DNA from 3 places in the Streptomyces liangshanensis genome. Region 2 is predicted to be linked to each of the others. Evidence: riboswitches for the same ligand, from Rfam matches in the RefSeq annotation. Region 2 holds a riboswitch; each other region holds the start of a gene.
The links. Region 2 has a riboswitch for S-adenosylmethionine ahead of HA039_RS25370 (aminotransferase class V-fold PLP-dependent enzyme). Riboswitches for the same ligand answer to the same signal wherever they lie in the genome.

Region 1: it holds a riboswitch for S-adenosylmethionine, as region 2 does, so the genes downstream of both, thrC (threonine synthase) here and HA039_RS25370 (aminotransferase class V-fold PLP-dependent enzyme) in region 2, are expected to answer to the same signal.
Region 3: it holds a riboswitch for S-adenosylmethionine, as region 2 does, so the genes downstream of both, HA039_RS01645 (putative leader peptide) here and HA039_RS25370 (aminotransferase class V-fold PLP-dependent enzyme) in region 2, are expected to answer to the same signal.

Annotation. Positions count from the first base shown of each region.
Region 1 is NZ_CP050177.1:4,456,850-4,464,009, forward strand. Features, by position in the region: gene HA039_RS19335 (DUF3263 domain-containing protein) at 1-265, shown strand, start outside; gene otsB (trehalose-phosphatase) at 609-1,457, shown strand; gene HA039_RS19345 (alpha,alpha-trehalose-phosphate synthase (UDP-forming)) at 1,536-2,948, opposite strand; gene HA039_RS19350 (hypothetical protein) at 3,020-3,169, opposite strand; gene HA039_RS19355 (glucosyl-3-phosphoglycerate synthase) at 3,208-4,194, opposite strand; SAM riboswitch class I at 4,361-4,488, shown strand; gene thrC (threonine synthase) at 4,504-5,799, shown strand; gene HA039_RS19365 (ubiquitin-like small modifier protein 1) at 5,829-6,107, shown strand; gene HA039_RS19370 (cold-shock protein) at 6,473-6,676, shown strand; gene groL (chaperonin GroEL) at 6,986-7,160, shown strand, end outside.
Region 2 is NZ_CP050177.1:5,847,429-5,854,588, reverse strand. Features, by position in the region: gene HA039_RS25390 (NYN domain-containing protein) at 1-1,218, opposite strand, end outside; gene HA039_RS25385 (hypothetical protein) at 1,252-1,494, opposite strand; gene HA039_RS25380 (rhomboid family intramembrane serine protease) at 1,675-2,352, shown strand; gene HA039_RS25375 (Lrp/AsnC family transcriptional regulator) at 2,349-2,630, shown strand; gene HA039_RS25370 (aminotransferase class V-fold PLP-dependent enzyme) at 2,737-4,155, opposite strand; SAM riboswitch class IV at 4,346-4,463, opposite strand; gene trpD (anthranilate phosphoribosyltransferase) at 4,584-5,648, opposite strand; gene qcrB (cytochrome bc1 complex cytochrome b subunit) at 5,852-7,160, opposite strand, start outside.
Region 3 is NZ_CP050177.1:365,997-373,156, forward strand. Features, by position in the region: gene HA039_RS01630 (LLM class flavin-dependent oxidoreductase) at 1-330, opposite strand, end outside; gene HA039_RS01635 (NtaA/DmoA family FMN-dependent monooxygenase) at 327-1,721, opposite strand; gene HA039_RS01640 (LLM class flavin-dependent oxidoreductase) at 1,783-2,988, opposite strand; gene HA039_RS01645 (putative leader peptide) at 3,176-3,328, opposite strand; SAM riboswitch class IV at 3,368-3,482, opposite strand; gene HA039_RS34300 (S8 family peptidase) at 3,774-4,985, shown strand; gene HA039_RS01655 (DUF427 domain-containing protein) at 5,119-5,934, opposite strand; gene HA039_RS01660 (S1 family peptidase) at 5,974-7,131, opposite strand.

The DNA of each region.
Region 1 (7,160 bases), 1.4 Mb from region 2:
CGCCCCGGAAGACGCCGCGCCCTCCCCTTCCTCGCCCTCTTCGGAGCTCTCGGAGCGGGACAGGGCGGTGCTCGCGATGGAGCGGCGCGGCTGGCCGGGGCCGGGGGCGAAGGAGCGGGCGATCCGGGAGGGCCTGGGGATCTCGCCGACGCGCTACTACCAACTGCTGGGCGCGCTCCTCGACGACCCCAGGGCCGCGGCCCACGACCCGGTCACGGTCAACCGCCTACGCCGCCTGAGAACCACCCACCGAGCCCGCCGCTGACCAGTCCTCAATCGCCGGACGGGCTTGGTTTGTGCGTCGGCCGGTCGCGCGGGCGCGGCTCACCGATGTCCTCAAACGCCGGACGGGCTTGATTTGTCTGGACGTGCGCCTGGAAGGGGGGCGGGCAGGGGTCGTGTCCGGAACGTAGAGCGTGTTTTGTGTCGCGTGACGGGGGTTGCAGTCAACAAGTGGTTGCGCGCGACGTAAAACATGCAGTGCAGGACATGGCCCCTGCCCGACCCCCGGCGACAACCCGCAGATGAAAGACGGCCCGCAGCGGGCAAAATCAAGCCCGTCCGGCGATTGAGGACAAGCAGTGACCCGCGCCGATAGGGTCAAGGGCATGGGCAGCCCCGAGAACCCCCTGCCAACCCCCACCACAACCACCGGCACCGCCGGCCTCACCGCGCTCCTCGCACACCCCGCCAAAGCCGTGGTCGCTCTCGACTTCGACGGCACCCTCGCCGACATCGTCCCCGACCCCGAACAGGCCCGCGCCCACCCCCGCGCCCTCCCCGCCCTCGCGGCCCTCGCCCCGCACGTCGCGTCGATCGTCGTGATCACCGGCCGGCCCGCCGAGGTCGCCGTGCGGTTCGGCGGCTTCGCGGGCGTGCCGGGCCTGGAGCGCCTCGTGGTCCTCGGCCACTACGGCGCCGAGCGCTGGGACGCGGCCACCGGCACGGTCACCGCCCCCGACCCGCACCCCGGCGTGGCCGCGGCCCGCGCCGAACTCCCCGCCCTCCTCGACGGCCTCGCCCTCGGCCAGGGCACGTGGATCGAGGAGAAGGGCCAGGCGTTCGCGGTCCACACCCGCAGGGCCACCGACCCCCAGGCGGCCTTCGACGCCCTGCGCACCCCGCTCGCCGGCCTCGCGACCCGCCACGGCCTGGTCCTGGAGCCGGGCCGCATGGTCCTGGAACTACGCCCGCCCGGCGTGGACAAGGGCGTGGCACTGACCCGGTACGTGGACGAGTCCGGCGCCGAGACGATCCTGTACGCGGGCGACGACCTCGGCGACCTCCCCGCCTACACGGCCGTGGACGCCCTGCGCGCGAACGGCCACCCGGGCCTCCTGGTGTGCAGCGGCACGGAGGTCCCGGAACTGTCCACCAGATCCGACCTCACCCTCCCGGGCCCCGCCGCGGTCGCCGACTTCCTGGCGGCCCTGGCGGAGGCGGTCTCCGCCACCTGACCCACGGGCCGCGCCTACGCGTGCCCGCGTAACGCCACGCGCCCCAGCGCACCCCACCCCAGCGCGCCCCCCGGCGCCTCACCCCCGCAGCGCCTCCAGCTGGTCCAGGAACCACTGGGACGGGGGGAGCGCCGTGGCCGCCGCCGCCAGGCGCTTCGTGCGTTCCGCGCGTTCGTCGTGGGGCATCGTCAGGGCCTCGTGGAGGGCCGTCGCCGTCGCCGAGATGTCGTACGGGTTCACCACCAGCGCGTCGTCGCCCAGTTCCTCGTACGCGCCCGCCTCGCGGGACAGGACCAGGACGCAGCCGTTCTCCGAGACCACGGGGATCTCCTTCGCGACCAGGTTCATGCCGTCGCGGATCGGGTTGACCAGCGCCACGTCCGCCAGGCGGTACGCCGCCAGGGAGCGGGCGAAGTCGTCCTTGACGTGGAGGACGACCGGGAGCCAGCCGTCCGTGCCGAAGTCCAGGTTGATCGCGTCCGCCACGCGCTGGACCTCGGCCGTGTAGTCGCGGTAGACCGACAGGTCCTGGCGGGAGGGGTACGCGAAGGCCACGTGGACCACGCGTTCGCGCCACTCGGGGTGGTCGGTGAGCAGCTGCCGGTACGCCAGGAGGCCGCGGACGATGTTCTTGGACAGTTCCGTACGGTCCACCCGGACGATCGTCCGCCGGTCCGTCCCGCCGATCTCCTCGCGCAGCGACACGATGCGCTCGCCCACGTCGGGGCGGTGCGCCCGTTCGCGCAGGAAGTCCGCGTCCGCGCCCAGGCCGTGCACGCCGATCCGGGTGCTGCCCGTGCCGCCCAGCAGTTCCGTGCAGCAGGCCGTGAAGGCGTCCGCCCAGCGGTGGGTCAGGAACGCCGCGCGGTCCGCGCCCAGGATGCCCCGCAGCAGTTGGCGGGCGATGTCGTCGGGGAGCAGCCGGAAGTAGTCCACCGGCGCCCAGGGGGTGTGCGAGAAGTGGCCGATCCGCAGGTCGGGGCGCAGGGCGCGGAGCATGCCGGGGACCAGGGCCAGGTGGTAGTCCTGGACGAGGACCGACGCGCCGTCGGCGGCCTCGTCCGCGAGGGCTTCGGCGAACGCGCGGTTGTACGCCTCGTACGCCCCCCACTGCGCCCGGAACTCCGCGCCGAAGGACGGCTCCAGCGGGGTCTGGTAGAGCAGGTGGTGGACGAACCAGAGCGTGGAGTTGGCCACCCCGTTGTACGCGCCGGCGTAGACGTCGGGGGCGATGCCCAGCATCCGTACGCGCTGCCCGCCGGTGTCCTCCGGGTCCAGCCGGCCGCCGGTACGCCGTACCGCCTCGTGGTCGCCGTCGCCGAGGGCCGCGCACACCCATACCGCGTCCGTGTCGGGGCCGATGGCCGAGAGGCCGGACACCAGCCCGCCGCCGCCGCGCCGGGCCTCCAGCGCTCCGTCGTCGCGGAGCGTGTACGAGACGGGGCCGCGGTTGGACGCGACGAGGACCTGGGCGGCCTGCTCGGAAACCATGTGCCGAAATCTAGCCCGTACGGGAAACGCTCAAACGTACGGAGAGGAGCCGTGAAGGGAGCCGTACGGGATCAGTCGCCGCGGCGCCCTCGCGCCGCCGCCAGCGCGACCACCCCCGCCCCCGTCAGCGCGACCGCCATCCCGCCCAGCAGCCACAGCCGCTCGGCGGTGGCGCCGCTGTGGGCCGCGGCGAGGAACCACATGCTCAGAGAGGTCTCCATAAGGACGCAATATAGGTAAATAGGACTGGAAGGGGTGGTTACGCCGCGCGGCCGGCCGTGTACTCCGCGATCTCCCGCATCGGCGGCCGCTCCTCCGTGTCCACGTCGTACGTCCGCGGTACGAAGCCGTTCTCACCGCGCTCGAACTGCGTCAGCTCGGGCCGCACCAGGTGCGCCCCCAGGTGCGACCGGGACAGGCGCAGCTGCGCCGTACGGTAGATCGCCGCCGCCATCCGCCCCAGCGCCCGGTCGTCCTGGTGCCGGTGCAGCCGCGTGCCGACGTCGACCTGGCCCAGCGCGTCCAGCCCCACGGTGTGCAGCGCGTCCACCAGCAGCCCCAGCTCCACGCCGTACCCGACGGGGAACGGCAGCCGCTCCAGCAGGGTGCGCCGGGCCGCGTACTCCCCGCCCAGGGGCTGCACGAAGCCCGCGAGCAGCGGCCAGTGGAGGTTCAGCAACGGCCGCGCCACCAGCTCCGTCACCCGCCCGCCCTGGCCGGCGGAAGGACCGGCGGAAGCGCCGGGGGCGCCGCGAGAGCCCAGCGGCCTGTCGTACATCGCCTTCACCAGCTGCACGTCCGGCTCCGTCAGCAGCGGCCCCACGATCCCCGTCACGAAGTCCGCCGAGAACTCCCGCAGGTCCGCGTCCACGAAGCACACCACGTCCCCGCCCGTCACCAGCAGCGACCGCCACAGCACCTCGCCCTTCCCGGGCAGCGCGGGCAGCCGCGGCAGGATGTCGTCCCGGTGCACCACCCGGGCGCCCGCCTCCGCCGCGACCTTCGCCGTGGCGTCCGACGAACCGGAATCGATCACCACCAGCTCGTCCACCAGCGGCGCCCGCTCCATCAGCTCCCGCCGCACCACCGACACGATCGCGCCGACCGTGCTCTCCTCGTCCAGCGCGGGCAGCACCACGCTGACGGTCGTGCCGCGCGCGGTCTTCGCCGCCAGGAGCCGGTCGAGCGATCGGTCGGCCACGGACCAGGAACGCCTGGTCAGCCAGCGCTCCACCTCTTCCAGCACGGTCGGTTCTCCCTGAAAGTGATCCATCTCGCGGTGCGGACCACTATCTCCACGGTCCGCTCCTTCGGTTACAGTCTTGAACAACACGAATGACCACCGCATGTCGGGGGTCATCCGGTGGACAAACGCTCGGATCGCGGGACCGACCCCGGATCCGATGCCATACCGCTCATCCAGAGGGGCAGAGGGAACGGCCCGTTGAAGCCCCGGCAACCCTCCCGCCGACCGCGAGGTCATGGTGGGGAAGGTGCCAATTCCGTCTTGCGGCGAAGTACGTCGCGAGGAAGATGAGGAAAGGGCCTCGCCTCCATGTCTGTGCAGACCGTCCCCACGCCCGGTGTCACTCCCGGTGCCGTCGACCTCGGACCCGCCGCCGCCCTCTCGTGCCGCGAATGCGGCGAGCGCTTCGACCTCGGCCCGATCTTCGCCTGCGCGTCCTGTTTCGGGCCGCTCGAAGTGGCGTACGACCTGCCGAGCGGCTCCCCCGAAGAGCTGAAGAAGCGCATCGCCGAGGGCCCCGACAACATCTGGCGCTACGCGCCGCTGCTGCCCGTCCCCGCCGACGTGGCCACCAAGCCCAACATCAACCCCGGCTTCACGAAGCTCGTCAAGGCCGACAACCTCGCCCGTGAACTCGGCGTCACCGGCGGCCTGTACGTGAAGGACGACTCCGGCAACCCGACGCACTCCTTCAAGGACCGCGTCGTCGCCATCGCCGTCGAGGCCGCCCGCGCCTTCGGCTTCACCACGCTCTCCTGCTCCTCCACCGGCAACCTGGCCGGCGCCGTCGGCGCCGCCGCCGCCCGCGCCGGCTTCCGCTCCTGCGTGTTCATCCCGCACGACCTGGAGCAGGGCAAGGTCGTCATGGCCGCGGTGTACGGCGGTGAACTCGTCGGCATCGAGGGCAACTACGACGACGTCAACCGCTTCTGCTCCGAGCTCATCGGCGACCCGCTCGGCGAGGGCTGGGGCTTCGTGAACGTCAACCTCCGCCCGTACTACGGCGAAGGCTCCAAGACGCTCGCGTACGAGATCTGCGAACAGCTCGGCTGGGAGCTGCCCGACCAGCTCGTCATCCCGATCGCCTCCGGATCCCAGCTCACGAAGATCGACAAGGGCCTCCAGGAACTCATCAAGCTGGGGCTCGTCGAGGACAAGCCGTACAAGATCTTCGGAGCCCAGGCCGAGGGCTGCTCCCCGGTCTCCGCCGCCTTCAAGGCCGGCCACGACGTCGTACGGCCCCAGAAGCCGAACACCATCGCCAAGTCCCTGGCGATCGGCAACCCCGCCGACGGCCCGTACGTCCTCGACATCGCCCGCCGCACCGGCGGCGCCGTGGACGACGTGAACGACGAGCAGATCGTCGACGCCATCAAGCTGCTGGCGCGCACCGAGGGGATCTTCGCCGAGACCGCGGGCGGCGTGACCGTCGGCGTGACGAAGAAGCTCATCGACGCCGGCCTGCTCGACCCGGCGCTCACGACGGTCGTGCTGAACACCGGCGACGGCCTCAAGACGCTCGACGCGGTGGCCCCGACCACGGGACCGACGGCGACGATCCGCCCCAGCCTGGACGCGTTCCGCGACGCCGGCCTGGCCCACTGACACCCACCGACCCCAGGAAGGCATCCACCATGAGCGTCAAGGTCCGCATCCCCACCATCCTCCGTACGTACACCGGTGGCCAGGCCGAGGTCCCGGCGGAGGGCGAGACCCTCTCCGAGGTCATCCAGTCCCTGGAGGCCAACCACCCGGGCATCTCCGCGCGCGTCCTGGACGACGACGGCAAGCTGCGCCGCTTCGTCAACGTGTACGTGAACGACGACGACGTCCGGTTCGAGCAGGGCCTCCAGACGGCCACCCCGGCGGGCGCCGGCATCTCGATCATCCCCGCGGTCGCCGGCGGCTGCTGACGCTCCCTCACGGGGACGCGCGGCCCGCGTCCCCGGCCCCCTCCGCGGTCCGGAACGGCCCTCTCCGCACAGGAAGCGGAGGGGGCCATTCTTTATGGTTGAGCGCGGTAGAGTTGGGAACACCCCCTCGCGGCCGGTGCCGAGCGCATACGAGATCGCGACAACCTGGGGTCAAACTCTCGGTGACTTTTGCGGGCACATGCGTGTTTTGCCCGGCCCGACTTGCCCCGGAACGCAGTCAATCCGTCGCTATGTGTGTTCGTTCGCGCCCAGATTTCTCGTCCGATTGACCTGTTGCAGAGGGCAGTTGGGCAGATACATTCAGCCGCGGTCGAAGCGTTCCGGCAGTAATAGGGGAGTAAGGCATGGCTCAGGGCACCGTCAAATGGTTCAACGCGGAGAAGGGCTACGGCTTCATCGCGGTCGACGGTGGTGCGGATGTTTTCGTCCACTACAGCGCGATCCAGATGGACGGCTACCGCACCCTTGAAGAAGGTCAGCGAGTTGAGTTCGAGATCTCGCAGGGCCAGAAGGGTCCGCAGGCGGACATGGTCAAGCTCGCCGTCTGATCCCGGCGCGATCGGCCACCGACGCACTCACGCCGAGGGGCCCGTATCCCACACAGGGATACGGGCCCCTCGTGCGTGTACGGCACGTCCCCGCGGGGGTGCCGGGCCGAGGGAGGAGCTTGCACTCTCGGGGGTCGAGTGCTAATCATTGGCGTTAGCACTCTGCAAGTGAGAGTGACAACTTATGGACCGGGTCAGTGAGGCCCGGAGAGCCAGGTGGAGCAAGGAACCGCCCGGCTCTCAGGCCGTCCGTCGCGGGCGCGGGCGCGGTCCGGAGCAATCCACCCCAGTCCGGGAGGACCACTTCACATGGCCAAGATCATCGCGTTCGACGAGGAGGCACGGCGCGGTCTCGAGCGCGGGATGAACCAGCTCGCCGACGCCGTCAAGGTCACCCTTGGTCCCAAGGGTCGCAACGTCGTCCTCGAGAAGAAGTGGGGCGCCCCCACGATCACCAACGATGGTGTTTCCATCGCCAAGGAGA
Region 2 (7,160 bases):
CTGGCGGATCAGCTCGTCCGCCGTGATCCCGGGCTTGGAGAACAGCACCCGTACCCCGCGCGGCGGCGCGAGCAGCACCGGCGCCGCCAGCTCCGCCCCGTCGAAGACACACGTCATCTCGGCGCCCGACTGCGCCGCCAGCATGGCGAGCCCGCCCAGCAGCCGCAGCCGCTGCTTCTCCAGCGGCATCGTCGGATAGCCGGTCTTCGTGACGTTGTACCCGTCCACGATCAGGTGCGCCTGCGGCAGCGCCAGCAACTGGTCGAGCAGCGCCGGGTCCATGTCGGACAACGCCCGCGCCGCCACGTCCTTGGGGGACATCCGGCCCGGCTCCACGGCGTCGACCGAGTCCGCCGGCCGGGTGGTGGCGGGCGGCAGCGCCAGCTCGCGGCGCAGCCCCTGCGCCGACTCCAGGACCGTGTCCAGCAGCAGCCGCAGCCGCATGTCCTCTATCGACCGGCCCTCGCGCGCGGCCCTGCGGCTCGACTCGACCGTGGACTCGGCCTCGGCCAGCCGCGCCCTGATCCGCCGGGTCTCGCTCTCGGCGGCCGACACCTGCGCGGCGGCCTCCGCCTTGAGCGCCTCGGACTCGGCGGTCGTACGGCGCAGGGCGGCCTCGCCCCGCTTGACGTCGCTCTGGGCGCTGCGCAGCTTGCGGTGGAGGGACTCGGTCTCCTTGCGGGCCGCCTCCAGCTCCGTACGCAGCCGTTCGTTCTCGCTCTTCGTCAGCGCCCTGGCGACGGCCAGCTCCTCGCGCAGCCGCTCCAGCTCGCGCCTGGCCTCCTCGCCCGCGCGCTCGGCGTCGGCCCGCTGGGCCTCCTCGCCGGCGGCCGCCACCAACTTCACCCATCCGGGGGGCCGCAGCACGTACGCGGCGGCGGCCACGTCGACGGGATCGGCGGCGGCGGGGGGCGAGCCGGACTCCAGCGCGGAGGACAGCTCGGGCTGCGACTGGGTGATCCGCTCCCCGATCCGCTGCCGGAAGAGGGGGTCGCTCTCCAGCGCCGCTGCCATCGCGTTGCCCGCGAACTTGGCACGCCTGTTCGGGGTGAAGCGGGCGTACTGGCGCAGCTGCGGCGGGAGTTCGGTGACGGTCAGCCCGCCGAAGGCGTCCGAGACCAGCGCGACGACACGGCGTCTCACCCCGTCAGGGAGCGGACGGTCGAGCGCCTCGGCGGCGTCACCGCCGGCCGCGGCACCGCTGTCCGGCTGCTCCACGATCCGTCACCCCACTACCCTCGGGCGGTTCCCTCAGGAACCGGCGCCCGGCCTGTCGACCAGTTCGATCTGGTCCACCGCGTTGCACCAACGGCAGCGCACGGACTCGATGGTCTCACTGACCACCTCACGCTCCTCCACCGTCGGCTCGCCCGCCAGGTCCAGATGGACGTACTCCACGACCCTCGACGACCGGGTCACGTCGAAACGCGTGAGATTGCCGCACAGCGTGCAGCGCCACCGGGTGGCGGCCGTCGGCCGGGGAACCGTCGTCATCGTGCCGTCCTTGTATGTCGGGGTGGGGCAGTCGGTGCGCCGTCGAACCGTGGATGTCCGCCCGTAACCCTACGGCCTCCCGGGTACCCCATGGTCCGGCGAGGCATTCCCGCCCGATGACTCCCGGTACGCCATGCTCTGTCCGTGATCAATCGGCGTACGGCGAACGACGGCCCCGTGGTGACGTACGGACTGATCGCGCTCTGCGTGCTGACGTTCCTGGTGAGCCCCCTGTCGGGCTTCACCATGGCGTACGGCCGGGGCGAGGCGCTCCTCGGGGCGCAGAGCGCGTACTTCGAACGCTGGGGTGTCATCCCCGCCCAGCTGACGCACCACCCGACCCTCTGGTCCCTGCTGACCCCGCTGACCGCGCTCTTCGTCCACGGCAGCTGGCTGCACCTGCTGGGGAACATGCTCTTCCTCTACGTCTTCGGGGCGATGACGGAGGAGCGGATGGGGCGAGTGCACTTCGCGCTGTTCTACCTCGCCGCCGGGTACGTCGCGCTGTTCGGGTACGCGATCGCCAACGCGGGCTCGGAGCAGACCCTGGTGGGGGCGTCGGGCGCGATCTCGGCGGTGCTCGGCGCGTTCCTCCGGCTGTTCCCCCGGGCCCGGGTCACCAGCCTCTTCCCGTTCCTCCTCTTCCTGCCGCTGCGCTTCCCCGCCTGGATCGTGCTGGTCTTCTGGTTCGTCCTCCAGTGGGTGGCCGCGCGGCACGCCGGATCTGGGCCCGGGGTGGCGTATCTCGCCCACCTGGTGGGCTTCGCGGTGGGCTTCTGCTACGCCTGGGGCCGTTACCGGCGGAGCGATAGGGTGGAGGTCAAAGCCGTGGCCACCGAGGGAGAGCGTCAACCGTGATCACCGCGATCGTGCTCATCAAGACCAGCGTCGACCGGATCCCCGAGATCGCCGAGTCGATCGCCGCGCTGGACAGCGTCAGCGAGGTCTTCTCGGTCACCGGCACCTACGACCTGATCGCCATGGTGCGGGTCGCCAGGCACGACGACCTGGCGGACGTCATCCCCGGCTCGATCAGCAAGATCGAGGGCGTCGAGGCGACGGACACGCACGTCGCGTTCCGTACGTACTCCCAGCACGACCTGGAGGCGGCCTTCGCGATCGGGCTCGACGCGTAGGGCCGCCTCCTGGGGTGCGGGGTCTGCGGGGTCTGCGAGGCCCGCCGGTACGGGGGCCGGGGCGCCGGGCCTGTCGGTACGGACGCCCGGTCCCCGCCCGCGGGGGTCAGACCGTCTCGCCGTCCCGGTCCGGGACGCAGCGGCCCTCCTCGGTGCGGTAGCTCCACCGGGCGCCCTCGCGCACCAGCTCCCGCACCGCGCCGACGAACCGGTCCACGTGCTCGTCCGGCGTTCCCGCGCCGAAGCTCACCCGGATGGCGTTGAGCGAGCGCTCGCCCGGCTCCGCCTCCGGGGCGCCGCACTCCCCCGGGTCCTGCGGGTCGCTGCCGAGCAGCGTGCGGACCAGCGGGTGGGCGCAGAACAGGCCGTCCCTCACCCCGATGCCGTACTCCGCGGAGAGCGCCGCGGCGAAGTGCGAGCTGTTCCAGCCCTCCACCACGAACGAGAGCACGCCGACCCGCGGGGCGTCGTCCCCGAACAGGGACAGCACGCGCACCTCGGGCACGTCGGCGAGTCCCGCCCGCACCCGGGCGACGAGCCGCTGCTCCCGGGCGACGAGCGTGTCGAACCCGGCCTCCTGGAGCGCCTTGCACGCCGAGGCGATCGCGTACACGCCGATGACGTTGGGCGAGCCGGCCTCGTGCCGGGCGGCCGTGGTGTGCCACTCGACGTCCACCCCGCCGTCCGTCCGCCGGGCGACCTTGCGGCTGGCGCCGCCGCCCGCGAGGTACGGCTCCGCCTCCCGCAGCCAGTCGGCCCGGCCCGCGAGGACGCCGGAGCCGAACGGCGCGTAGAGCTTGTGCCCGGAGAAGGCGACCCAGTCGACGTCCAGTTCCGCGATGTCGACGGGGTGGTGCGGGGCGAGCTGCGCCGCGTCGAGGACGATCCGGGCGCCGTGCCGGTGGGCGGCGGCGGCCAGCTCCCGTACGGGCCAGATCTCGCCGGTGACGTTGGACGCGCCGGTGACGCAGACCAGGGCGGGGCCCGGCTCCCGGCCGGCGAGGGCCCGGTCGAGCGTGGCGACGGCCTCGCCGGGGGTGCGGGGCGCGTTCAGGTACGTCACCCGGGCGTCGCGCCAGGGCAGCAGCGAGGCGTGGTGCTCGGTCTCGAAGACGAAGACCTGGCAGTCGGCGGGGACCACGGCGGCCAGCAGGTTGAGCGAGTCGGTGGTCGAGCGGGTGAAGACGACCTGGTCGCCGGGGCGGCAGCCGAGGAACTCCGCGACGGTGGCGCGGCTGTTCTCGAACAGGTCCGTGGACAGCTGGGAGAGGTAGCCGGCGCCGCGGTGCACGCTGCCGTAGTACGGGGCGTAGGCGGCGACGTCGTCCCAGACCCGCTGGAGCGCGGGGGCGCTGGCCGCGTAGTCGAGGGCGGCGTAGGTGACCTCGCCGCCGGTGACGAGCGGGACGGTCACGTCGCGCCCGAGCACGGGCAGCGGCGCCGCACAGGCGGGGTCCTCGGTGGTGGCGGTGGTGGTGCTGGTGGCGGACGACGGCGTGGCGGCGGCGTTCGGGTATGCGGACATGACGAGATCTCCCCGGCAGGACGGAACGGCTTCAAGGACCCACGGAGGCGGCGGGCGCCGCGGCGGACGTGGGGATGCCTCCACGCACGGGGATCCGTACGGAGGCGTGTTGAAGAAGGGCGTACGCCCTATCGCATTCGCTTGCTCACGAGACTGCTCCCTCGAGGACCTGGACCCCAAGAAAGCCAGGGGTCCGCGCTTGCCGTAGACCTCGCTGCCTACGGCCTGGTCTTCACCCGGGGCACCCCGCCACGGACGGAGGGTTGCCGGACAGCGAGCCGGGGCCTAAATCGCTGTCACTCATGACCTTGTCGACGAGCTTGACACAGACGGGCAGACGCCTCAAGTCCGCGTCCGGGATGTGGAACGGAGGTGGGAACGGGAACGGCGGGGCGCGGCCCGTGGCCACGCCCCGCCGCCGCGCACCGCTACCGGTGCGACGCCTCGACCCACCGGGCGAGGGCCCGGCCCGCCGCGCCCGAGTCCACCGACTCGGCCGCGCGCGCCATGCCGGCCGCCAACTGGAGCTCCAGCGTGTCATCCGTCGGGTCCAGCGCGACCAGCGCCGCCGCCGCGTTCAGGAGCACCGCGTCCCGTACCGGACCGGTCTCGCCGGCCAGCAGCCGGCGCGCCACGTCCGCGTTGTACGACGCGTCCGCGCCCCGCAGCGCCTCCACCGGCACCAGCGCCAGGCCCAGGTCACGCGGGTCGAAGGGCACCTCGCCGACCTTCCCGTCGCGCACGACCCACACCCGCGACGTCGCGGTCGTGGTCAGCTCGTCGAGCCCGTCGTCGCCCCGGAAGACCAGCGCCGAACTGCCGCGCTCGGCCAGCACCCCCGCCACGATGGGCGCCATCCGCGCGTCGGCCACGCCGACGGCCTGGGACCGTACCCGGGCCGGGTTGGTCAGCGGCCCGAGGATGTTGAACGTGGTCTGCGCGCCCAACTCCCGGCGCGCCTTGGCCGCGTACCGCAGCGCGGGGTGGAACTTCACCGCGAAGCAGAAGGTGATCCCCGCCTCCTCCGCCACCTCGACGACCCGCCGCGGGGTCAGCTCCAGGTTGACGCCGAGCTTCTCCAGGACGTCGGAGGAGCCGCTCGCGGACGACGCGGCGCGGTTGCCGTGCTTGACGACCTTGGCGCCGGTGCCCGCGACGACGATCGCCGCCATCGTGGAGATGTTGACCGTCTTGGCGAGGTCGCCGCCGGTCCCCACGATGTCGACCGTACGGCCGGGCACCTCGATGGTGTTGGCGTGGGCGTACATCGCGCGGACCAGCCCGGAGACCTCCTCGACGGTCTCGCCCTTCGCCCGCAGGGCCACGGCGAACCCGGCGATCTGCGCGTCGGTGGCCTCGCCCTCCATGATCCGGTCCATCGCCCAGGCGGTGTCGTCGGTGCTCAGGTCCTCGCCGCGCAGCAGGGGGTTGAGGACGCCCGGCCAGGTACGGGCCGCCACGGTGTCGCCTCCGACGGGGGTAACAGCGCTCATGCTCGCTCCTGGGGGTGTCAGTCAACGGTCCCGGCCTGCCGCCAGGCCCGCCACCAAGCCTATCGGCGGACCCGGTCCCGGCGGGCCGCGTGACCGGACTGCGGACCGGCCGGTGTCGGGGCGACGCCGAGGGCCCCGGCCGGTCTCCGGGGAAGGAGACCGGGCCGGGGCCCTCGGTGGTGACGACCCTGGGGCCGGTGGGATCAGTGGTGGCCGTGGCCGCTCGTGATCTCCTTGTACTCCTCGGCGGTGGGCTTGGGGATCTGCGTGTTCTCCCCGTAGAAGCTCTTGCTGAGCTTCACCCGTGCCTTCTCGACCGGCGAGACCTTCCGCTCGACACCGTTCTCGTCGACCGTCGGGCCGAGCTCGGCCGGCTTCGGCTGCTCGTGCGCGGTGAGCTTGTACAGGTCGCCCTGCTCCAGCGGCGTGTGGACCTCGACGAACTCACCGTGCGGCAGCCGCTTGATGAGCCCGGACTCGCGTCCGTGCAGCACCTTCTCGGCGTCCCGGCGCTGGAGGCCGAGGCAGAACCGCTTGGTGACGACGAAGGTGACCACCGGGACGACGAAGAACCCGACCCGGACGAACCAGGTGATCGTGTTGATCGACAGGTGGAAGTGCGTGGCCCAGATGTCGTTGCCACCGCCGACGAGCAGGACGAAGTACCACGACAGCCAGGCGACACCGAAGGCCGTGCGGGTCGGCGCGTTGCGCGGCCGGTCCGCGATGTGGTGCTCGCGGTCGTCGTTGGTGACCCAGGCCTCGATGAACGGGTAGACCGCGATCGCGACGAGCACCAGCGGGAAGATGATCAGCGGGATGAACACACCCAGGACCAGGGTGTGGCCCCAGAAGTTGATCTCCCAGCCGGGCATGAACCGGATGAGCCCCTCGGAGAAGCCCATGTACCAGTCGGGCTGCGCGCCGGTGGAGACCTGGTCGGGCCGGTAGGGGCCGATGGCCCAGATCGGGTTGATCGTGGCGATCGCCGCGACAACCGAGATCACACCGAAGACCAGGAAGAAGAAACCGCCGGCCTTCGCCATGTAGATCGGCAGCAGCGGCATGCCGACGACGTTCTTCTCCGTACGGCCCGGACCCGCGAACTGGGTGTGCTTGTGCACGAACACCAGGATCAGGTGGCCGGCCACCAGGCCCAGCATCAGCCCGGGCAGCAGCAGGATGTGGACCGAGTAGAAGCGGGCCACGAAGTCGCCGCCGGGGAACTCCCCGCCGAACAGGAACATCGAGATGTACGTACCGACGATCGGCACGGACAGGATCGCGCCCTGCACGAAGCGGACACCGGTGCCGGACAGCAGGTCGTCGGGCAGGGAGTAACCGGTGAACCCGGTGAACATGCCTAGGACGAACAGCAGGAAGCCGAACAGCCAGTTGACCTCACGGGGCTTGCGGAACGCACCCGTGAAGAACACGCGCATCATGTGCACGAGCATCGCCGCGAGGAAGATCAGCGCGGCCCAGTGGTGGATCTGGCGGATCAGCAGACCA
Region 3 (7,160 bases), 5.5 Mb from region 2:
GATGATCAGTTCGAGGCGGCCGTTCGACAGGTGGTCGAGCGTCGCGTAGTCCTCGTACGCCCGGACGGGGTCGAGCAGGCTCAGGGTGGTGACCGCCGTGAACAGCCGGATCCGCCGGGTGAGCGCGGCGAGGTGGCTCAGGACGACGGGGGGCGACGAGGAGATGAAGGGGCGCTCGTGGCGCTCCCCCACGCCGAAGCCGTCGAAGCCCAGTTCCTCGGCGAGCAGGGCGTTGTCGATCACCTCCCGGAAGCGTTCGTGGGTCGACTTCCTGACCCCGGTGACCGGGTCGGGCGCGTGCACGATCAGGGTGATGGCGAGGAACTTCATGACGCGGCCTTCCTGTCGGCGGCTCCGGCCCGGTCGTCCCGTACCGCACGGGCCGCGCCGAGCCCCAGGTGCTCGCGCAGGGTGTCGCCTTCGTACTCGGTCCGGAAGACGCCCTTCTCCTGGAGCAGGGGTACGACGGTGTCGGCGAAGTCGTCCAGGCCGCCGGGGGTCAGGTGCGGGGTGAGGATGAATCCGTCGCTCGCGTCGGACTGGACGAAGTGGTCGAGCGCGTCGGCGACGGTGGCCGGGGTGCCGATGAAGGACTGCCGTCCGGTGACGGCGATGATCAGCTCCCGGATCGAGAGGTGCTTCTCCTCGGCCAGGGCGCGCCAGCGGGCGGCGGTGGCGGTCGGGTCGCGGTGCATCCGTACGGAGGCCCGGCCGCGGGCGACGGTGTTCTCGCCGACGAGCGGGTCGACGTCGGGCAGCGGACCGTCCGGGTCGTACGCGCTCAGGTCGCGGTTCCAGAGCTGTTCGAGCAGCTTGATCGCGGTGGGGCCGCTGACCTGCTGGTGGCGGATGACGTCCGCCTTCTCCCGGGCGTCGGCGTCGGTGTCGCCGAGCACGAAGGTGACGCCGGGCAGGATCTTCAGCTCGTCGGGGGCGCGGCCGTACCGGGCGAGGCGCCGCTTGACGTCGGCGTAGAACGCCTGGCCGTCCTCCAGGGTGCCGTGGCGGGTGAAGATGGCGTCCGCGCCCGAGGCCGCGAACTCCCTGCCCTCCTCGGAGTCACCCGCCTGGAAGATGACGGGGCGGCCCTGGGGGCTGCGGGGCACGTTGAAGTGGCCGCTGATGTCGAACTGGTCGACGTGGTGGTCGAAGCGGCCGGGCGCGGGATCGGTGAGGAAGACCCCGGTGTCCTGGTCGGCGGTGATCTCGTCGCCGCGCCAGGAGTCGAACAGCTCCCACGTGGCGGCGAGGAACTGCCGGGCGCGCAGGTAGCGGTCCTCCTGGGCCAGGAAGCCGCCGCGCCGGAAGTTCTGTCCGGTGAACTCGTCCCAGGAGGTGACCACGTTCCAGGCGGCCCGGCCCGCGGAGAGGTGGTCGAGCGTGGCGAACTGCCGGGCCACTTCGTACGGTTCGTTGAAGGTGGAGTTGATCGTCCCGGCGAGTCCGAGCTTGTCGGTGACGGCGGCCAGGGCGGTCAGGACGGTGAAGGTGTCGGGGCGGCCGACGACGTCGAGGTCGTAGATCTCCCCGTTCTGCTCGCGCAGCCGCAGCCCCTCGGCGAGGAACAGGAAGTCGAACTTGGCGCGCTCCGCCGTCCTGGCGAGGTGCACGAAGGAGCTGAAGTCGATCTGGCTGCCGGCGGCGGGGTCGCTCCACACCGTGCTGTTGTTCACGCCGGGGAAGTGGGCGGCGAGGTGGATCTGCTTGACGGGCTTGCTCATGCGGGGTGTGTCCTCACGTGTCTTCGGAGCTCTCTTCGGAGCGGGCGAGGCCGGGGCGCGCTCAGAGCGCGGCGTACCGGTTCGCGGGCCGGGGCAGGCCGAGCAGGCCGCGCAGGGTGGCCGCCTCGTAGGCGGTACGGAACGCTCCGCGCCGCTGGAGTTCCGGCACCAGGCCCCGGGTGATCCGCTCCAGGTCGTGCGGCAGGACGGCGGGCCGCAGGCGGAAGCCGGTCAGCCCGGCCTCCTGGCCTTCGAGGAGCAGGTCGGCCAGCTCGGCGGGCGTACCGGCGAAGACCCGGGCGTCGCTGGTGTACGGGGCGCCCGCGCGCTCCTCCAGGCGCGCCCTGCGGTCGGCGGCGGCGCCGGGTTCGTCGTCGAGAAGGACGACCAGGTCGCCGAAGACGTGGACCGTCTCGTCGGCGCGGCCCGCGGTGGCCTGCGCCGCCCGGATCCGGGCCAGGATCGCCCGGGTGTCGGCGGTGTCCTGCGGGGTGACGAAGCCGACGTCCGCGGAGGCCGCGACCAGGCGGAACGGTTCTTCACGGTGGGCGAGGGCGGTGACGACCGGCTGTCCCTGCGGCGGGCGCGGGGTGATGGAGGGGCCCTTGACGCTGAACCGCTCGCCCGTGAAGTCGATGTAGTGGAGCTTGTCGCGGTCGATGAACCGGCCGGTGGCGGCGTCGCGGATCTCGGCGTCGTCCTCCCAGCTGTCCCAGAGCCGGCGCAGCACCTCGACGTAGTCGCCCGCCTCGTCGAACAGCTCCTTGAGCGCGGCCAGGCCCGCGGGCGAGTCCAGCTCGTCGGGACGGAACCGGATCGCGGGCCTGCGGCCGAAGTGCGGGGCCTCGTCGGCGCGTCCGGACACCTTGACCTGGACGCCGGCCCGTCCGGTGCTGACGAAGTCCAGGGTGGCGACGGCCTTCGAGACGTGGAACGGCTCGGTGTGGGTGACGACGGCGGTGGGGATCAGCCCGATGTGCCGGGTCAGGGGCGCGACCCGGGCGGCGACCAGCAGGGCGTCGAGCCGGCCCCGTACCTGATCGGTACGGCCGTCGGGACCGGCGAAGGACGAGGACTGGAGGCTCAGGGAGTCCTCGATGGTCACGAAGTCCAGCAGGCCCCGCTCGGCCTCGGTCACCAGGTCGGTCCAGTACCGCGCGGTGAACAGTTCGCGGGGCCGGGCGCCCGGCTCGCGCCAGGCGGCGGGATGCCAGCCCGCCGCGTCGAGGGCGACGGCGAGATGGAGGGGTGAGGGTGCTGAAGGCATGGCGGTATCGCTTCCCGCTCGGAAATCTCGTGGATTCGAGGTCACGTGGACGCGGAACTCCCCTGGCCGGGAGAGCTCCTGGACATGCCGAGTGCCTTCCGCGCCGGGTCCGTTCCCGGGCGGAAGTGTCGGCGGACGTGCGTCGGAGGGCGCTGTACGTCGGGGCCGTGCGGCGGAGAAGGTGCCGCTACGGGGTGTGCCGCGGCGCGGCGTTCACGTGACCCGGACACAGGGCGCCGGCGACACGCTGGAGATCGATGTGGCGCCGGGAGAACATGCCGACGGCGCGGGGGTGGCTCGTGACGGCGAAGGCCGTACGCGTGCCGGAGCGTCCTCGCACTGCCTTCACCTCCGCCTCGACCGGTCGTGCCGGTCCGAGCTCTCGCGCTTGCGCTGCCGTCATTGGCTCCGCCGGGTCGTCACCTGGAGCACCCCGCCGCGTCAGGAGGGTTGCCGGTCAGCAAACCCAGGGCTTGTCGCTGACTCTCATAACCTGCGTGAACGGTAACTCCGCACCGGCGTCCGGCACAATCCCCACTCGACGCGCCCGCGTGCCGGGCGACTTGTAACGGGAAGATCATCGGGACGCTGCGCCGGATTGCCGAATCGTGACGGCGTACGGACAGAACGTAACGCCCCATGTCGGGGTCATGTCATCTCCCGGAAACCGTTGTCCCGCCGGACCGGGCCGGTGCATCGTCACTGGGCGGCGTACGAACACCCGTACCCCACACCCCACTTGAGGCGCGCACACCAGCTCGCGCCACTGACGCGAAGGACCCCCCATGTCAGCAGTGCGTACGAACAAGCGGCGCTTCGCCACCGCGATCGCCACCGCGGCGACCGTGGTCGCGATCATCGGAGCGGGCACGGCCCTGCCGGCCCAGGCCGCCCCGGCCGAAGGCAGAGTCCTGCACGCCGGCGCCGCCGACGCCGTCAGCGGCAGCTACATCGTCACGCTCAAGAAGACGGCCGGTTTCTCGGCGCGGGCCACCCAGGGCAAGCAGCTCATCGCCGAGTACGGCGGCAAGGTGAAGCGGACGTACTCCTCCGCGCTCAACGGGTACGCCGCCACGCTCAGCGGCACCGAGGCGGCGCGGCTGGCCGCGGACCCCGCCGTCGAGTCGGTCGAGCAGGACCAGAAGGTCTACGCGACGGCCACGCAGACCAACGCCCCCTGGGGCCTGGACCGCATCGACCAGGCGAACCTCCCGCTGAACGGCACGTACACCTACCCGGATTCCGCGGGCGCCAACACGACCGTCTACGTCCTGGACACGGGCGTGCGCATCACCCACCAGCAGATCGCGGGCCGCGCCTCCTACGGATACGACTTCATCGACAACGACGCCACCGCGCAGGACGGTTACGGCCACGGCACGCACGTCGCCACCACCGTCGCGGGCTCCACCTACGGCGTGGCCAAGAAGGCGAAGATCGTCGCGGTCCGGGTCCTCGGCAACGACGGTTCCGGCACCACGGCCGGCGTCATCGCGGGCGTGGACTGGATCACCGCCAACCACGTGGCGTCCTCCGTCGCGAACGCCTCGCTCGGCGGCGGCGTCAGCACCGCCCTCGACAACGCGGTGAAGAACTCGATCGCCTCGGGCGTGACGTGGGCCGTCGCGGCGGGCAACGCCAACGTGCCGGCCACCAACTCCTCCCCCGCCCGGGTGCCCGCCGCCCTCACGGTCGGCGCCACCACCAGGACGGACGCGAGGGCCTCGTACTCCAACTACGGCTCGGCCGTGGACATCTTCGCCCCCGGCTCCGCGATCACGGCGGGCTGGAACTCCTCCGACACCGCCACCTACACCGGTGACGGCACCTCGTTCGCCGCCCCGCACGTCGCGGGCGCGGCCGCGATCTACCTGACCAACCACCCGGGCGCCTCGCCGGCGACCGTGGCCGCCGCGCTGGTGAACGGCGCGACGTCCAACGTCCTGACCGGCATAGGCACGGGCTCGCCGAACAAGCTCCTCCGGCTCGTCCCGTAACACCTGTCATCCCCGCGGCACCACCCGTAACGCCCGGCGGACACCGCCGACACGTGTGAGTCCCGCCGCCCGGACCCCGGGCGGCGGGACTTCGGCGCGCGGCGCGCGGGCGGCACGACGCCCCGGACGGAACCTACTCGCTGCTCCCCCGCCCGCTGGACGCCTCGTGCGTCGCCCGGGTGAGCGTCGGCGGCCGCGGCTGGAGTTCGCCGTCCAGGTACAGGTCGACCCGCTCGTTGTAGAAGGCGACCAGCCCGGCGATCGGCGTGAGCTGACGCGTCGGGAAGTCGTACGCCCACACCACGTCGTCGTGGACACCCGCGGGGGTCTCGACCGACCAGTAGCCGCTCGTCTTCCCCTTGTACGGGCAGGAGGTCACCGTGTCCGTGGGCAGCAGGAGGGTGAAGTCGACGTTCAGCCGGTCGAGGTAGTAGCGGGTGGGCAGGCCCGTCTCGAACACCATGACGGAGGAGTCCGCCTCGGCCAGCACGACCCCGTCCAGCTCGACCCGGATCTCACGCCCGGAGCGCAGGGCGTCGACCCGGGTGTACGGGCTCCTCGGGTGGACGAAGACCTGCTCGTCCTCCTCGTACCACGCGTCGAGCGCCTCCCACCGGAACCTGACCGTCCCCTCCAGGCCCTCCGACGCCCCCTCCGCCCACAGCCACCCCGCGTCGGGCACCACGGTCTCCCCCGCCTTCAGCCCCTGGCGGCGCGCGGGACCGGGGGCGAGCTTGAGTACGCGGTCCTCGTCCACCAGCTCGCAGTCGACCAGGTCGGCGACGGGGACCGAGTACTGCGGATAGCCGGGCCACTCCCACACGTACCGCGCCCGCAGGGTGTCCACGACGGCGCGCCCGCCCAGGAAGCCCCGGATGCGCCGGGGAACCGGCTCGACGTGGCCCGCCGGTGTGATCATCTTTGGCTGGTTCGGCACCGATTCGGTCATGATCCCCATTGTCCACCGGGGCCCGACCGCCCGCATCCGTCAGGCCGTGTGCAGGGTCAGCCCGTACCGGCTCAGCACCGGATTGATCGGCTGGTAGAACGACTGGCCGCCGCTGGTGCAGTTGCCCGAACCGCCCGAGGTGATGCCCTGGGCCTGGTCGCCGCTGATGTACGAGCCTCCCGAGTCACCGCCCTCGACGCAGACGCTCGTCCCGGTCATCGCGTACACCGCGCCCTGGCTGTAGTTGACGGTGATGTTCTTGCCCTGGATGACACCGCAGCGCCAGTGTGTCGTGGAGCCCGACCGGCAGATCGACGCGCCGACCGGCGCCTCGTTGGAGCCCCGGACCAGCTGGTCGGAGACCGTGCCCCAGCCGAGGACCACCGGGACGGTCCACCAGCCGCTGCCGACGTTCACCCACGCGTAGTCGTTGCCGGGGAACGTCGATCCCTGGAAGTTGCCGATGTACGAGCGGTCCCAGCCGTACACCGCGGCGCCCGTGCCGCCGCAGTGACCGGCCGTCACGAACCCGCCGTACACGGAGAAGCCGATGGAACAGCGGACGTTGCCGGTGTAGTACGGGTCGCCGCCGACCGTGCCCGCGGCCGTCGTACGGGGCGCCTCGGCGGTCTCCTCGACCGTGACGGGCCCGGTCGTGAGCGCCTTCGCGACAAAGGCGCGGACATCGTTGTCGTCCGCGTGCTCGGCGACCACGTTCACGACGACCCGGTTGGTCCTGGGGTCGACCTGCCAGCTGCTGACACCGGCCGGCGCGGAGAGCGCGTCGATCCGCTTCTTCGCCGCGTCGAGCTGCCGCTCGCTGTGGCGCACCAGGCGGACGGCCGCCCCGGTGGCCCGTACGGCGGCGGCCTTCCCGTCACCGGCGAGCGCGACGGTCAGGATGCCGTCGGCCGGGTCGAACCACGAGCCTCCGTAGGAGGATCCCGCCGCGCGGCGCGCCCGCGCGTCGACGGCCGTCGCCGTCCTCTCGGCGGCGAGGCGCGCGGTGGCCTGTTCCTCCGTCAGCCCGAGGTCCTTGCGGAGCGCGGACAGCAGACCCGCGGAGGCGGGAGCCTCGGCGGCGGGCGCGGACGGGGCGGCGGGGGCGGCGGCGGCCGGGGCGAGCCCGGCCGCCGACCAGGCGCCGAGCAGGAGGAGGGCGGACAGGCCGGTACGTAGGACGGTGTGACGTCGCATGGGAGGTGGCCCTTCTGTGTTCCAGAGAT